DNA from 2 places in the Amycolatopsis sp. CB00013 genome. Region 2 is predicted to be linked to the other one. Evidence: predicted binding sites of a transcription regulator. Region 2 holds the regulator's gene; the other holds the start of a gene.
The links. Region 2 encodes HspR, which represses chaperone genes until heat shock. Its sites were predicted from a motif close to ANNTTGAGTNNNNNNNACTCAANNT; they were not measured.

Region 1: a site for HspR is predicted at 2,878-2,902, ahead of lon (endopeptidase La). Genes of this name have one in related genera too.

The regions. Positions count from the first base shown of each region.
Region 1 is NZ_LIWC01000004.1:129,294-136,896, reverse strand. It holds gene AMK34_RS27230 (putative bifunctional diguanylate cyclase/phosphodiesterase) at 1-665, opposite strand, end outside; gene AMK34_RS27225 (GNAT family N-acetyltransferase) at 946-1,884, shown strand; gene AMK34_RS27220 (SAM-dependent methyltransferase) at 1,904-2,752, shown strand; gene lon (endopeptidase La) at 2,919-5,321, shown strand; gene AMK34_RS27210 (hypothetical protein) at 5,488-5,688, shown strand; gene AMK34_RS27205 (helix-turn-helix domain-containing protein) at 5,685-6,188, shown strand; gene AMK34_RS27200 (alkaline phosphatase PhoX) at 6,185-7,345, shown strand; gene AMK34_RS27195 (DedA family protein) at 7,391-7,603, opposite strand, start outside.
Region 2 is NZ_LIWC01000002.1:1,151,776-1,159,378, forward strand. It holds gene AMK34_RS15565 (globin domain-containing protein) at 1-335, shown strand, start outside; gene AMK34_RS15570 (globin domain-containing protein) at 609-1,817, shown strand; gene AMK34_RS15575 (lytic polysaccharide monooxygenase) at 1,977-2,732, shown strand; gene AMK34_RS15580 (DUF305 domain-containing protein) at 2,729-3,325, shown strand; gene AMK34_RS15585 (heat shock protein transcriptional repressor HspR) at 3,441-3,869, opposite strand; gene dnaJ (molecular chaperone DnaJ) at 3,875-5,050, opposite strand; gene grpE (nucleotide exchange factor GrpE) at 5,084-5,830, opposite strand; gene dnaK (molecular chaperone DnaK) at 5,827-7,603, opposite strand, start outside.

The DNA.
Region 1 (7,603 bases), on a different contig from region 2:
AAATAACCGGAAAGACCGACCGAGGCGTTGACGAAGCCGACGACGAGGATGCGGCCGGTCAGCCGGATCGCGGTGCTGACGCGCATGCGGCGGCGCAGCACGCGGACGGCGGCGAGCGCGAGCAACGTGCTGACCAGCGGCGCGGTCAAAGTACCGGCCAGCGCGGCGATCCAGGTCATGTCGTGGGCGCCGGAGGCCTGTTTCACCAGTCCTGCCACGGCGAACGCGCCGGTGATCTCCAGCAGGAAGGCGCCGGCGTTGTAGAGCACGCGTCCGGCGACCTTGCGGGCAAGCAAGGTCCCGATCCCCGCCGCGAGATGCGCGGCGAGCACGACTTCGAAGGGAGCGACGAAGAAACCGATGACCAGCGGGATCTCGGTGAACGAGATCGTCCACGAGATGCCGCTGCGGACGTCGACGTTGATGCCGAGCTGTTCGGCGAGCAGGAACGCGAGGGCGAGGATCGGCCCGATCCACAACAGATCGTCCGAAGCCTCGAAGTCCAGCCAAAGGCTGACCGCGGCCGCGGCGGCGATGCCCATGGTGAGTACCGCGAAGGTGTAGACGCGGAACCGTCGCTCGTCGGTACGAGCCTCCGTAACGGCGCCTCCCTTGCCCGCTGTCGCCTGTGCGGCGCTCCCGGGCCTGCCGTTCGTGTCCGGCATCCGACCTTCCTTCCCGGCTGCCCAACCGGTCTTGTCCTACCGCGACCTCGGGGACGAGGGCAATACAGTACCCCGGAGGGCGTACCCAAGTCCCATTCGAGACAGTATGAGATCACCCCAGGGTTAACAATGGGCGCGTCGCGCTGACCTGCGTGGACCAAGGGGTGAAATGGGAGCGTTATTCGCGTTCCTTCCGACTACCGGAAGTCACCTGGCGCCACGCTCCGGCCAATCTCGTGAAGTTCCCGGCGGACCCGTCAGTAGGGGCTTGAATAGCCCTATGAATAGCCACGCCATCGCCGCCGGGCACGCCGAGCGGCTCGCCACCGTGGACGCCCTGCTCCCCGAAATGCCTGCACTGGAGCCTGTCGAGGGCTCCGTGTCACTCTCCGCGACGGCAGGCGACTCGGCCGCCGCCGGATTGTCGGTACGGACCGAGGCGGGTCCCGATTCCGTTGACTCTCCGTGGCGGGCCCTCGTCGAGCATCGCCTCGAAGCCCGCCTCACCGGACCCCGCCCGGAAGCCGCCCTCGACGCATTACTCACCCGATGGGATGAACATCTGAAGACCGTGGCCCCACCTGGGGATGTCGAGACGGCGGCGACCGTGGTGCGGCCCAGCCGGGACTCCCCCGGCTCGGCCGAATTGCTGCGCCGCGGCTTCGCACCGGTGCTGGTGATCGCGGTCCGCCCGGCCGACCGGCTCGCCGTGACCGGACCGCCCGCCACTCCCGGGGTGCACATCCGGCCCGCCGAAGCGGATGATCTCGAAACCGCCGTCGGACTCGAACTGGAATTGCAGCGTTATGACGCGCAGTTCGGTTCTGTCACTTTGCGCGAGGGCGCGGAGGAAACGATCACGGCGGACCTGTCGAAACAGTTGGGCCGGGAAAATCCGACGTTGTGGATCGCCGAGCTGTACGGCCGTCCGCTGGGCATGGTGCGGGTGCAGTTCCCCGGCGACACGGCGTGGATCCGCGGCCGGGTCGCGGCCGAGAAGGTCGGCTACCTGTCGTCGCTGGCGGTGGCGGAACAGGCGCGGTCGAGCGGGGTGGGGACGGCGCTTGCCGCGCACGCGCACCAGGTCTTCGACGAATGCGGCACCGACGCCGTGCTGCTGCACCACGCGCTGGCCAATCCGCGCTCGACGCCGTTCTGGTATGCGCAGGGCTACCGGCCGCTGTGGACGTACTGGCAGCGGCGTCCCGCGGTGCCTTGATCCGGATAGGCTCGTTCTCGTGAAGAGGGACGATGACGCGGCCCCGGTGGCGCCGACCGGGGTCGACACCGAAAAGCCGTCCGCGGCGAGGATCTACGACTGGTTCCTCGGCGGGACCCACAACTGGGCGGTCGACCGCGAGTTCGCCCGCGCGCTGGAAAAGCAGTGGCGCTGGGTCAAACCGGGCGCGCGGCACAACCGCGAGTTCATGAACCGGGTCGTGCGCGCGGCGCTGGACGCGGGGATCCGGCAGTTCATCGATCTGGGCTCCGGTGTCCCGACGGCCGGGAACGTGCACGAGATCGTGCAGGAAGAACTGGAGCCGGGCGAGACGGCGAAGGTCGTGTACGTCGACTACGAGCCGGTGGCGGTGGCGCACGCGGAGCTGATCCTCGAACGCCACGAGGCGACCGACTGGGCGGGGATCGTCCATGCGGACATGCGGCGGCCGAAGGACGTCCTGCGGCATCCGGAGACGCTGCGGCTGATCGACTTCGACCAGCCGGTATGCCTGATGATGATGGCCGTCCTGCATTTCGCCGGCCCGCACGACGATCCGCCCGCGCTGGTCGCGACGTACCGGAACGCGCTCGCGCCGGGCAGCTGGCTGGGGCTGTCGCACATGAGCTTCGGCGGCCAGACCGGCGAGGACGCCGACGGGCTGCACTGGATGGTCGAGCAGTACCGGAAGACGAGCAACCCGGTGTGGATGCGGGACCGCGAAGAGATCGAGCCGCTCTTCGGGGACTGGCCGCTGCTGGAACCCGGCATCGTCCACCTGCCCGACTGGCGGCCCGTGCGGGAGCTGCGGCGGGACGAAGAAGGCGCCCGCCCGTTCGCCTGGTGCGGTGTCTCGGTGCACCCCTGACCTCCGACCTCTCACTGGTTCGCGTCGCGTTTAGGGGGCTAAAGGCGACGCGGACCGAGCAGAGGTCGGATGAATGAGTGATCGCTGACGGCGAACGCGGAAAGGAAACAAACGGGTCGATCGGAGAGTTGAGCTAGGCAGACTCAACTAACCGAGGAGTGCACAGATGACCGACAACCGCCTCCTGCCCGTCCTCCCGCTCGATGACGACGTCGTGCTGCCGGGCATGATCGTCCCGCTCGACCTCGCCGACACGGAGACGCGCGCCGCGGTGGAGTCCGCCCAGGCCAACACGCCTGCCCAGGCTTCCTTCCCGGGGATCCGGTCCAGCGCCGCCACCAAGGCCGAGGTGCTGATCGTCCCCCGCGTCCACGGCGAATACGCCGAACTCGGCACCATCGCGACCGTCGAACGCATCGGGCGCGTGCCCGGCGGCAAGACCGCGGTGCTGTTGCGCGGTACCCGCCGCGCCGTCGTCGGCCGCATCGCCGACGGTCCCGGCGCCGCTCGCTGGGTCCACGCCGAGGTCGCCACCGAGACCACCGACGACAACTCCGCGAAGCTCGCGTCCGAGTACAAGAGCGTCGTCCTCGCGATCCTCCAGCAGCGTGGCGGCTGGCAGATGATCGACGCCGTCCAGGAGGTCGAAGACCCGTCCGCGCTCGCCGACCTCGCGGGCAACTCGTCATACCTCAAAACCGAGCAGAAACTCGAACTGCTCTCCACCCTCGACGTCTCGGCGCGGCTCGAGAAGGCCCTCGAGTGGAGCCGCGAACAGCTGGCCGAGCTCGAGGTCACCGACACCATCCGCAAGGACGTCCAGGAGGGCATGGAGAAGCAGCAGAAGGAGTTCCTGCTGCGCCGCCAGCTCGAAGCGATCCGCAAGGAGCTGGGCGAGCTCGACGGAACGGCCAACGACGACGACTACCGCGCCCGCGTCGAGGCCGCCGAGCTGCCGGACGCGGTCAAGAAAGCCGCACTGTCCGAAGTGGACAAACTGGAGCGTACTTCCGACCAGTCCCCCGAGGGCGGCTGGATCCGCACTTGGCTGGACACGGTCCTCGAACTGCCGTGGAACGAGCGCACCACCGACGTCCACGACATCGCCGCCGCGCGCGACATCCTCGACGCCGACCACGCCGGCCTCGACGATGTGAAGGAACGCATCATCGAGTACCTGGCCGTGCGCAAGCGTCGTGCGGAGTCGGGGCTCGGCCCGGTCGGCGGACGGCGGTCGGGCGCGGTGCTCGCGCTCGCGGGTCCTCCGGGGGTCGGCAAGACGTCGCTCGGCGAGTCCGTGGCGAAGGCGATGGGCCGCAAGTTCGTCCGCGTCGCGCTCGGCGGCATCCGTGACGAGGCGGAGATCCGCGGTCACCGCCGCACGTACGTCGGCGCGCTGCCCGGCCGGATCGTCCGCGCCATCAAGGAAGCGGGTTCGATGAACCCGGTCGTGCTGCTCGACGAGATCGACAAGGTCGGCGCCGACTACCGCGGCGATCCGACGGCGGCGTTGCTGGAGGTGCTGGACCCGGAGCAGAACCACACGTTCCGCGACCACTACCTCGAGGTCGAGCTGGACCTGTCCGACGTCGTGTTCCTGGCGACGGCGAACGCGCTCGAGACCATTCCCGGCCCGCTGCTGGACCGGATGGAGCTGGTCACCCTCGACGGCTACACCGAGCACGAGAAGGTCACCATCGCCCGCGATCACTTGCTCCCCCGCGAGCTGGAGCGCGCCGGTCTCGGCAAGGACGACGTCACGCTGACCGACGGCGCGTTCAGCCGCATCGCCGCCGAGTACACGCGGGAGGCCGGGGTGCGCAACGCGAACCGGACCATCGCGAAGGTACTGCGCAAGGTGGCGACCAAGGTCGCGCTGGACGAGGTCGCGCTGCCGCTGACGATCGACGCCGACGGGCTGGAGACCTACCTCGGCCGCCCGCGGCACCTGCCGGAGTCCTCGCTGCCCGCGTCGACCCAGCGCACGTCGACCCCGGGGGTGGCCACCGGGCTGGCGGTGACCGGCGCCGGCGGTGACGTCCTCTACATCGAGGCGTCGCTGGCGGATCCGGAGTCCGGCTCCACCGGGCTTCAGCTGACCGGCCAGCTGGGCGAAGTGATGAAGGAATCGGTGCAGATCGCGTTGTCGTACCTGCGTTCGCACGGCGCTGAGCTGGAACTCCCGGTCGGCGACCTGAAGGACCGCGGCATCCACGTGCACGTCCCCGCGGGCGCGGTGCCCAAGGACGGGCCGAGCGCCGGCATCACGATGACGACCGCGCTGGCGTCCCTGCTTTCGGGCCGGGTCGTGAAGTCGGACGTCGCGATGACCGGTGAGGTGTCGCTGACCGGGCGCGTGCTGCCGATCGGCGGGGTCAAGCAGAAGCTGCTGGCCGCGCACCGGGCCGGGATGAAGACGGTGATCATCCCGCAGCGCAACGAGCCCGATCTGGACGACGTCCCGGCCGAAGTGCTGGCACAGCTGGACGTCCACGCCGTGGCGAACGTCCGCGACGTGCTGGACATCGCGCTGGCCCCGGCGACGGCTCCGGTCGCCCAAGCGGCGTAACGGCGCGAGGCCGAAGCCCCGGATCCCCTCGTGGGTCCGGGGCTTTCGGCTTGCCGAGATCCGGACGAACCCGGACATTGACTCGCCTTAAACTCCCTATCACGTTTTGATAACGTACATTGCGTGCCACCCAGCCGGGGTGCGTGATCCTTGAGAGGGCAAGGTCATGAGTCAAGGAATTCTTTCCCCGTTGCGGCCGAGGCGCAGGTGCGTTTCGGCCGGTCAGATCGTCTGCCTGAGCATCCTCACCGGATTCACCGCGACGCTGACCTTCGCCGGCACCAGCGCCACTATCGCCGCGGCGATCGCCATCACCCTGTTCGGCGCCGTTCTCCGTCACCCCGCGCCCGCCAAGGCACCCCGATGAACACGGAAACGGAGTTCATGGCGCGACTGCGCGAACTCCGTGACCGAAGCGGCCTCAGCATCCGCGCGCTGGCCGCCGCGACCGGTTGGTCCCGCAGCACCTTGGCCGACCTGTTGGCGCGGAACACCTTGCCCGGCAACGAAAACCAGATGCGAGTCCTGTTGCGCGCCCTGCTCCGGACGGTCCCCGACGAGCGCGGGGTCGACGAGTATCTCACCGACTGGCGTCACCTGATCGGACGTCGCCACCACCGCAATGGCGGATGCGCACCGCTCGACCGGATACTCGTCGCCCTGGAAATCGCGGCACAGCGCGGCGGCTCCGACGCACCGGGCCTACGCAAAGCGAAAGAAATAGTGCTGCACGAAGGTTCCCTACGAAAGTTCCCTCCTCGCGGTGAATACGCCGCGAATTCACCTGGATGTCCCGTTCCGCCCGTACTCTCCGACCCGCTCCATCCCGCACCACCACATCAGCGGATGTCTCGGAGGCACGAGTGAAGCGACGGAATTTCCTGCGCGCGGCCGTGGTCGGCGCCGGTGTCACGGCGTTCGGCAACAGGCTCTCGGGAGCGGCTCTCGCCGCGCCCGCCCAGAACGGACCCAGCCCGTACGGCGCGCTCCAGGCCGCCGACGCGAACGGGATCCAGCTGCCGGCGGGATTCACCAGCCGTGTCATCGCCAGGTCCGGCCAGAAGGTCGCGAGCACCGGGTACACCTGGCACAGCGCCCCGGACGGCGGCGCGGTGTTCGCCGACGGCAGCGGCTGGATCTACGTGTCGAACTCGGAGATCACCCCCGGCGGGGGCGCGAGCGCGGTCAAGTTCGACGCGAGCGGGAACATCACCGGCGCCCACCGCATCCTGGCGAACACCCGCCAGAACTGTGCGGGCGGCAAGACTCCTTGGAACACCTGGCTTTCCTGCGAGGAGACCGATCTCGGGTTCGTCTACGAATGCCAGCCGAACGGCCCGGCCACGGCCGCCGTCCAGCGGCCCGCGATGGGGAAGTTCAAGCACGAGGCCGCGGCGGCCGACCCGGTGCGCAAGGTCGTCTACCTGACCGAAGACACCTCCGACGGCTGCTTCTACCGCTTCGTCCCGACGACCTGGGGCGACCTCTCCGCCGGGACGTTGCAGGTGCTCAAGGCGGGCACGGCGACCTCGGGCAGCTTCACCTGGGCGAACGTGCCCGACCCCGACGGCTCCCCCACCGCCACCCGCAACCAGGTGTCCGGCGCGAAGCGGTTCAACGGCGGCGAAGGACTGCACTACGCCAACGACACCGCGTGGTTCACCACCAAGGGCGACAACCGCGTCTGGCAGCTCAACCTGACGAACAGCACCTACGAGCTGGCCTACGACGACTCTCTGGTCAGCCCCGGTTCGGCCCCGCTGACGGGTGTCGACAACGTCACCGGGACCTCGTCGGGTGACCTGTACGTCGCCGAAGACGGCGGCAACATGGAGATCTGCATCATCACGCCGAACGACATCGTGGCCCCCTTCCTGCGGATCAACGGCCAGAGCTCGTCGGAGATCTGCGGCCCCGCGTTCACTCCGGCGGGAAACCGGCTGTACTTCTCCTCGCAACGCGGTACCTCCGGTTCGTCGTCGGGCGGGATCACCTACGAGGTGACCGGCCCCTTCCGTTCCTGAAAACCGGCGTGCGGGGGCGTCGACGGCCCGGCGCCCCCGCACGGCTCAGGCGTTGGTGCGGTTCTTCTCCCGCAACCGGTTCACCACGAAGAGGGTCAGGGCGATCGCGACGGCGGCGATCACGAAGTACTGGAAGAACCCGGCGTATTCCTCGACAAGATGCCAGCTCTCCCCGAGGGCGTAGCCCGCCAGGACGAACACCGTGTTCCAGATCAGGCTGCCCAGCGTGGTCAGGGTCAGGAACCGCCAGAACGGCAT
Region 2 (7,603 bases):
TCTTGGACGATCTGGCGCAGTGGGGCGAGAACCCGAAAGTGCAGTTGTTCTACGGCGGACCGTCGCGTGAGGACCTCTACGACCTCGACGAGTTGCGCGCCCTGGCGGCCACGAACCCGTGGCTCACCGTGACCCCGGTGGTCGAGCACGGTGAAGAAGCCCCCGGCTGCGTGCAGGGCACGCTCGCGGAAGCCGTTACACAGCAAGGATCCTGGCCGGGGCACCGGATCCTCGTCGCCGGCTCGCCCGCGATGATCCGGGCGACGGTGTCCCGGATGCTGGTCGCGGGCAGCGCGCTCGACCAGATCGCGTACGACCCCTTCACCATCGACTAGGCAATTCGATTCCACAATGGTGTTCGGCCGCGTTACGTGATCTCGTAAGCACAGAGAAAAACCCACCCGATCGGCCGATCACGCATTCCTTTACTTAGTGCCAGACGGGGTTGACGGCGCGTATATCGTTTGCTCCGTTCGAGCGGGAAACAAACATTCGTGGATCCTTTCGCGACTTTCGGGCATACAGTCGAGAACCCTCGGGGGAACACGAGCACGATGACATCGGGTCTGGAGAATATGCCCGATCCAACTGGAGAAAATCGTTCACCCATGACCGCCGAAACAGTGAAGTACGAGCATCCGCCCAGTTCGTCCAGATCCTCACCGATTCCCGTCCCACCCTTGATCGAGACGCCGACGGCGGACAAGTCCGTCCAGCTGGCCAAGCTCATCAGGGAGAGTTTCGCCGCCGTCGAAACGAAGTCCGAGGAGTTGTCCCAATACTTCTACGGGGCACTCTTCGCCGTTTCACCCGACGCCAGGGCGCTCTTCCCGATCAACATGGCCACGCAGCGAAATCGTTTGCTGCGCGCCCTCGTCTACGTCGTGCAGATGGTGGACCGGCCCGACGAACTGGCCACGTTCCTCAGCCAGCTCGGCCGGGACCACCGGAAGTTCGACGTCCTCGGCCGCCATTACGACGCCGTCGGCGTCGCACTGATCGCCGCGTTGAAAAGGTTCTTGAAGGACGACTGGACTCCCGAGGTGGAGGACGCCTGGGTCACCGCATACGGCGTCATTTCGAAGAGCATGCGCGAGGCCGCGGGCAAGGAGGTCGGGCCGGCGTGGTGGAAGGCGACCGTCATCGAACACCGCGTCGTGTCCCGTGACGTCGCCATCGTCAAGGTGCGCACCGATCAGCCGCTGCCGTACCGGGCCGGCGGCTATGTGAGCGTCGAGGTCCCGCAACGGCCGCGGATGTGGCGGTACTTCTCGCCCGCCACCGCGCCGCACGACGACGGGACGATGGAGTTCCACGTGCACGCCGTGCGCGGCGGCTGGGTCTCGCGCGCGATCGTCCACCACACCCGGTTCGGCGACGTCTGGCGCCTCGGCCCGTCGCTCGGCGCGCTTTCGGTGAATCACACGGAAAGCCGTCCGCTGCTGATGATCGGCGGCGGCACCGGCGTCGCGCCGTTGCTCGCCCTGCTCGACGACATGTCGCGCTGGAAGAACAACCCGCCGGTGCACCTCTTCTTCGGCGGGCGCCGTCCGGAAGACCTCTACGCCCTCGACGAACTCCGCGGGCTCACCGTCACCTGCCCTTGGCTGACGGTGACACCGGTGACCGAGGAAGGCGCCGTCACCGGCGGCGACCGCGGCACGCTGGCGACGGCGGTGACGCAGCGCGGGGCCTGGAAGGAGCGTGACGTGTACGTCGCCGGGTCGCCGTCGATGATCCGGGCGACCATCGCGAAACTGCTCGCCGCGGGCACGGACCTCGGCCGGATCAAGTACGACCCCTTCACCCTGGACTGAGGTGATACTTCGTTCGTATTAGGCCGATCGGCTGTTCCACCTGGGCCCGACGCAGCAGTAGGTCAGTGAATCATTGACCACGGTCACCGGCGGATTTATGGTCTAGACCACATTGCTCCCCCTCACGGGAACACCGTCGTTCCATCCCCAGGAGCCGGCATGACCGTCAAACGCAAGCTCGTGGCAGCCGCCGCCGGTGCGATCCTCGCCCCGATCGCCATCGTGGCCATCCCGCAGGTGGCCAGCGCCCACGGCTATGTGCTGTCCCCGCCCAGCCGCCAGGCGAACTGCGCCCAAGGCAAGGTTTCCGGCTGCGGCGCCATCGTCTACGAACCGCAGAGCGTCGAAGGCCCCAAGGGGCTCCGCAGCTGCAACGGCGGCCTTCCCGGATTCGCCGAACTCAACGACGAGTCGAAGCCGTGGCCCGCCGCGTCGGTCGGCAACAGCGTGACCTTCAACTGGAAGTTCACCGCCTACCACCGGACCACGAACTACGAGTACTACATCGGCGGCACCAAGATCGCCGACATCAGCGGGAACAACTCCGCGCCGAAGGACCCGACGTCGCACACGGTGAGCCTGAACGGCTTCAGCGGCCGCCAGAAGGTGCTCGCCATCTGGAACATCGCGGACACGCCGATGGCCTTCTACAGCTGCATCGACCTGCAGATCGGCGGCGGCACCCCGCCCACCAGCACCAGCAACCCGCCGACCACCAGCAACCCGCCCACGACGTCGAACCCGCCGACCAGCACCAGTAACCCGCCCACCGGCGGCACCTGGGCGGCCGGGACGTCCTACGCGGTCGGCAACACGGTGACCTACGGCGGCGCGACCTACCGCTGCCAGATGGCGCATACCGCGATCCAAGGCTGGGAACCGCCGAACACCCCCGCGCTGTGGACGCGGCAGTGAAGCTGGCCCTCGTTCTCGTCGCCGGTCTCGTGGCCCTCGCGGGCTGCGGGACCGGTGATGGCTCATCCACCAACGCCGGCGCCCCGATCTCCCCGGTTCCCCAGTCGGCCGGGGCGTCCGCGGAGTACAACGACGCCGACGTGATGTTCCTGCAGATGATGATCGCCCACAACGACCAGGGCGTGGAGATCGTCAAGCTGGTCAAGGCCAAGCAGGGGCAGAAGCAGGAGCTCAAGGACCTCGCGGCCGCCATCGAGGCGACCCAGCAGACCGAGACGACCGACATGCGGAACCGGCTGAAGGCCTGGGGCAAACCCGAGACGGGTTCCATGGACCCGAAGGCGCACCACCATCACGGTGGCGACGGGCTCACCGACAAGGGCCTGCTCGACGCACTGTCCAAAAAGGATGGTGCGGAGTTCAGTCTGGACTTCGCCGACATCTTCGTGGCGCACCAGCACAACGGGGTCGCGCTGGCGAGGACCGAGCTGAAGGACGGGAAGAACCCCGAGTCGAAGGCTCTGGCCCAGCGGATCCAGGACTCGCGCACCGGCGAGGTCCAGCAGATCCGGACCCTGGTCCCCGGCCAATGACGCATTCAGAGGACTAAACGCGTGAAGTACGTGAAGGCCCCCTTCATTGCGTCTAGCGCAGTGAAGGGGGCCTTCACGTACTCACGAGGGCTGGCGACCCGCGGCATTCAGAGGACTAATTGCGTTTTTTGGGCTTCCAGACCACGAGGGCCGTCTGCTGCCGCAAGGGAACGAGATCCTTGCGGTAGGAGGCGTGCACGGCCGCGGCCGTCTGTTCGGCGGTGAGGTACGCCGCCGTGAGCTCCTCGGTCAGTTCGGCGATGCGCGCGCGGAGCGCGTCGACCTGGTTCTCCAGCTCGATGATCCGCTTGATGCCCGCGAGGTTGACACCGTCCTCTTGGGACAGTCGCTGCACTTCGCGCAGCAACGCGATGTCCCGCATCGAGTAACGCCGTCCACCACCGGAGGTCCGGCCCGGCGACACGAGACCCTGGCGGTCGTAGGACCGCAGGGTCTGCGCGTGCAGGCCGGAAAGCTGTGCCGCCACCGAAATGACGAACACCGGGGTGTCCTCGTCCGCACCGTGCGGCAGCCCGCCGAACATCGTGCTCACCTGCCTTCGAGAAGTTCGGTGATCTCCGGTCGCGGGTCGTGGCCGGACATGGCTTCCGCGTACGCCTCCAGCGCTTCACGGGCCTTGTCGTCCAATTTGGCCGGGATGGCCGCCTGCAGGGTGACCAGCAGATCGCCCTGCGAACCGTCACGCTTCGCGATTCCCTTGCCGCGCACGCGAAGCACGCGACCGCTCGCCGTACCCTGCGGCACCTTCAGCGAGACCTTGCCCTCGAGCGTCGGCACGGTGATCGTGCCGCCGAGGGCCAGCTCCGTGAAGGACACCGGCACGGTGATCGTCAGGTCGAGGTCCTTGCGCCCGAACAACGTGTGCGGAGCGACGTGCACGCGGACGTACAGGTCGCCCGGCTGCGCGCCGCCACGGCCCGGTTCGCCCTGGCCCGCCAGCCGGATCCGCTGGTCGTCGGCGACGCCCGGCGGGATCCGCACGGTCAGGGTGCGCGTACGGGTGCTGACGCCCTCGCCCGCGCATTCCGGGCACGGGTCGTCGATGATCTGGCCGCGACCGCGGCAGTCGCGGCACGGCTCGGAGAACGCGAACGCGCCCTGGCTGCGGCTGACCAGCCCGCTGCCCTGGCAGGTCGCACACGTCCTCGGGGAGGTCCCCGGTTTCGCGCCGTTGCCACCGCAGGTGGAACAGGTCGCCGGGCTCGACAGCCGCAGCGGCAGGGTCGCGCCCTTGACCGCCTCGGCGAAATCGATCCGGACGTCGGTCTCCACGTCCGCGCCGCGTTGCGGCCGGTTCGCCGTGGCACCGGCCGCGGCGCCGCGGCGGCCGAACAGCCCGCCGAGGATGTCGCCGAGACCGCCGAAGCCGCCCTGCTGCTGCCCCGCCTGGCCGAAGATGTCGCCGACGTCGAACCCACCGCCGCCGGCACCGCCACCCGGGAAGCCGAAGCCGCCGGGACCGCCGGAGCCGAAGAGGCGGCGAGCCTCGTCGTACTCCTTGCGCTTGGCCGTGTCGGACAGCACGCCGTACGCCTCGGAGACCGCCTTGAACTTCTTCTCGGCCTCCGCGTTGCCCGCGTTGGCGTCGGGGTGGTTCTCCTTGGCCAGCTTGCGGTAGGCCTTCTTGATCTCGTCCGCGGTGGCGTCGGAGGAGACGCCCAGTTCACGGTAGAAGTCCTTACCGATCCATTCCCGTGCACTCACCGAACGTCTCCTCCTTTCACGCCGTATCGCCGATCAGCGGTTGTTCTCATCGAAAAGTTCGCCCTCGAGCGGCAGCTCGCCGCCCACCGGCGGGTCCACCGGGGCGCCACCCGGCTCGTGGTCGGTGACCCCGACCATCGCCGGACGCAGCACGCGCTCGCCGAAGCGGTAACCACGGCGCATGACCATGGTGACCGTCGGCCCGGTGACGTCCGGGGACGTGCTGTGCTGCACGGCCTCGTGCACGCTCGGGTCGAAGGGCTCGCCCTCGGTGCCGAACGCCTCGAGGCCCGACCTCTGCAGGCTTCCGACCAGCTTCTCGCCGACCGACTTGAAGGCACCGGTCAGATCGCCGTGCTGCTCCGCGCGCTCGAGGTCGTCGAGCAGCGGGAGCAGATCGCCGACGACCGACGCCTTCGCGCCGACGACGACCTGCTCGCGGTCGCGGTCCACGCGCTTGCGGTAGTTGGCGTACTCCGCCTGGAGGCGCTGGAGGTCGGCGGTGCGTTCCGCCAGCTCCTTCTCCAGACCGGTGGCCACCGACACCGAATCGTCCACAAGGGACCCCCCGAGGCCGGGGCCCGCGTGTGCGGCGGGCTCCGGCTCGGTCTGCGCGGCGGCCTCTTCGGCCGGGGCGGCGTGCTTCGGGCCGTCCTGGGGTTCGGCGGCCGGGGCGGCCGGGCGGACCTCACCGGTCAGCGGGTCGATCCGCCTACGGTCCCGCACGACCACCGGTTCCTCCGGGCCCCGGCCCTCGGTTTCGTCGTAGCGTCCCGTCACTTCTTGTCCTTCTCGTCCTCTTCGACGATCTCGGCGTCGACGACGTCGTCCGCCTTGGCCTGCGAACCGGTACCCGCGCCCGCCGCACCGGCGGCGCCTTCACCGGCGGCACCTTCGGCACCCGGGGTGGCGTTGGCGTAGAGCGCGGTGCCCAGCTCCTGCGAAGCGGTGTTCAGCTTCTCGATGGACTCGCGGATCTTCGCCGAGTCGGTGCCCTTGAGCGCCTCGTTGGCCTCGTCGATCGCGGACTTCACCTTGCCCTTGAGCTCGTCGGGCAGCTTGTCCTCGTTGTCCTTGACGAACTTCTCGGTCTGGTAGACCAGCGTCTCCGCCTGGTTGCGGGTCTCCGCCTCCTCGCGGCGCTGCTTGTCCTCCTCGGCGTGCGCCTCGGCGTCCTTGACCATGCGCTCGATGTCGTCCTTCGGCAGCGCGGAGCCACCGGTGATCGTCATCGACTGCTCCTTGTTCGTGCCGAGGTCCTTCGCGAGGACGTGCACGATGCCGTTGGCGTCGATGTCGAAGGTGACCTCGATCTGCGGCACGCCACGCGGGGCGGGCGGGAGACCGGTCAGCTCGAACATGCCGAGCTTCTTGTTGTGCGCCGCGATCTCGCGCTCACCCTGGAACACCTGGATCTGCACCGACGGCTGGTTGTCGTCCGCGGTGGAGAAGATCTCCGAACGCTTGGTCGGGATCGTGGTGTTGCGCTCGATGAGCTTGGTGAACACGCCGCCCTTGGTCTCGATGCCCAGCGAAAGCGGGGTCACGTCGAGCAGCAGGACGTCCTTGACCTCGCCCTTGAGCACACCGGCCTGCAGCGCCGCGCCGACCGCGACGACCTCGTCCGGGTTGACGCCCTTGTTCGGCTCGCGGCCGCCGGTCAGCTCCTTGACCAGCTCGGACACGGCCGGCATGCGGGTGGAACCACCCACGAGCACGACGTGGTCGATGTCGCCGACGGCGACACCCGCGTCACGGATGACGTTGTTGAACGGCTTGCGGGTGCGTTCGAGCAGGTCCGAGGTGATCTTCTGGAACTCGGCGCGGGAGAGCTGCTCGTCGAGGAACAGCGGGTTCTTGTCCGCGTCCACGGTGATGTACGGCAGGTTGATGCTGGCCGAGTTGGAGCTGGACAGCTCGATCTTCGCCTTCTCGGCGGCCTCACGGATGCGCTGGAGCGCCATCTTGTCCTTGGTGAGGTCGATGCCGTTGGACGACTTGAACTTGTCGACCAGCCAGGTGACGATCCGCTCGTCCCAGTCGTCACCGCCGAGGTGGTTGTCACCGGAGGTCGCGCGGACCTCGACGACACCCTCGCCGATCTCCAGCAGCGAGACGTCGAACGTACCGCCACCGAGGTCGAAGACCAGGATGGTCTGTTCCTTCTCGCCCTTGTCGAGGCCGTACGCCAGCGCCGCCGCGGTGGGCTCGTTGACGATGCGGAGCACGTTCAGGCCGGCGATCTGCCCGGCCTCCTTCGTGGCCTGTCGCTGCGCGTCCTCGAAGTACGCGGGGACGGTGATGACCGCGTCGGTGATGGTCTCGCCCAGGTACGCCTCGGCGTCGCGCTTGAGCTTCATCAGCACGCGGGCGCTGATCTCCTGCGAGGTGTAGGCCTTGCCGTCGATCTCGGTCTTCCAGTCGGTACCGATGTGCCGCTTGACCGACCGGATGGTCCGGTCGACGTTCGTCACGGCCTGGTTCTTCGCCGGCTGACCGGTCAGCACTTCGCCGTTCTTGGCGAAGGCGACGATGGACGGGGTGGTGCGTGAA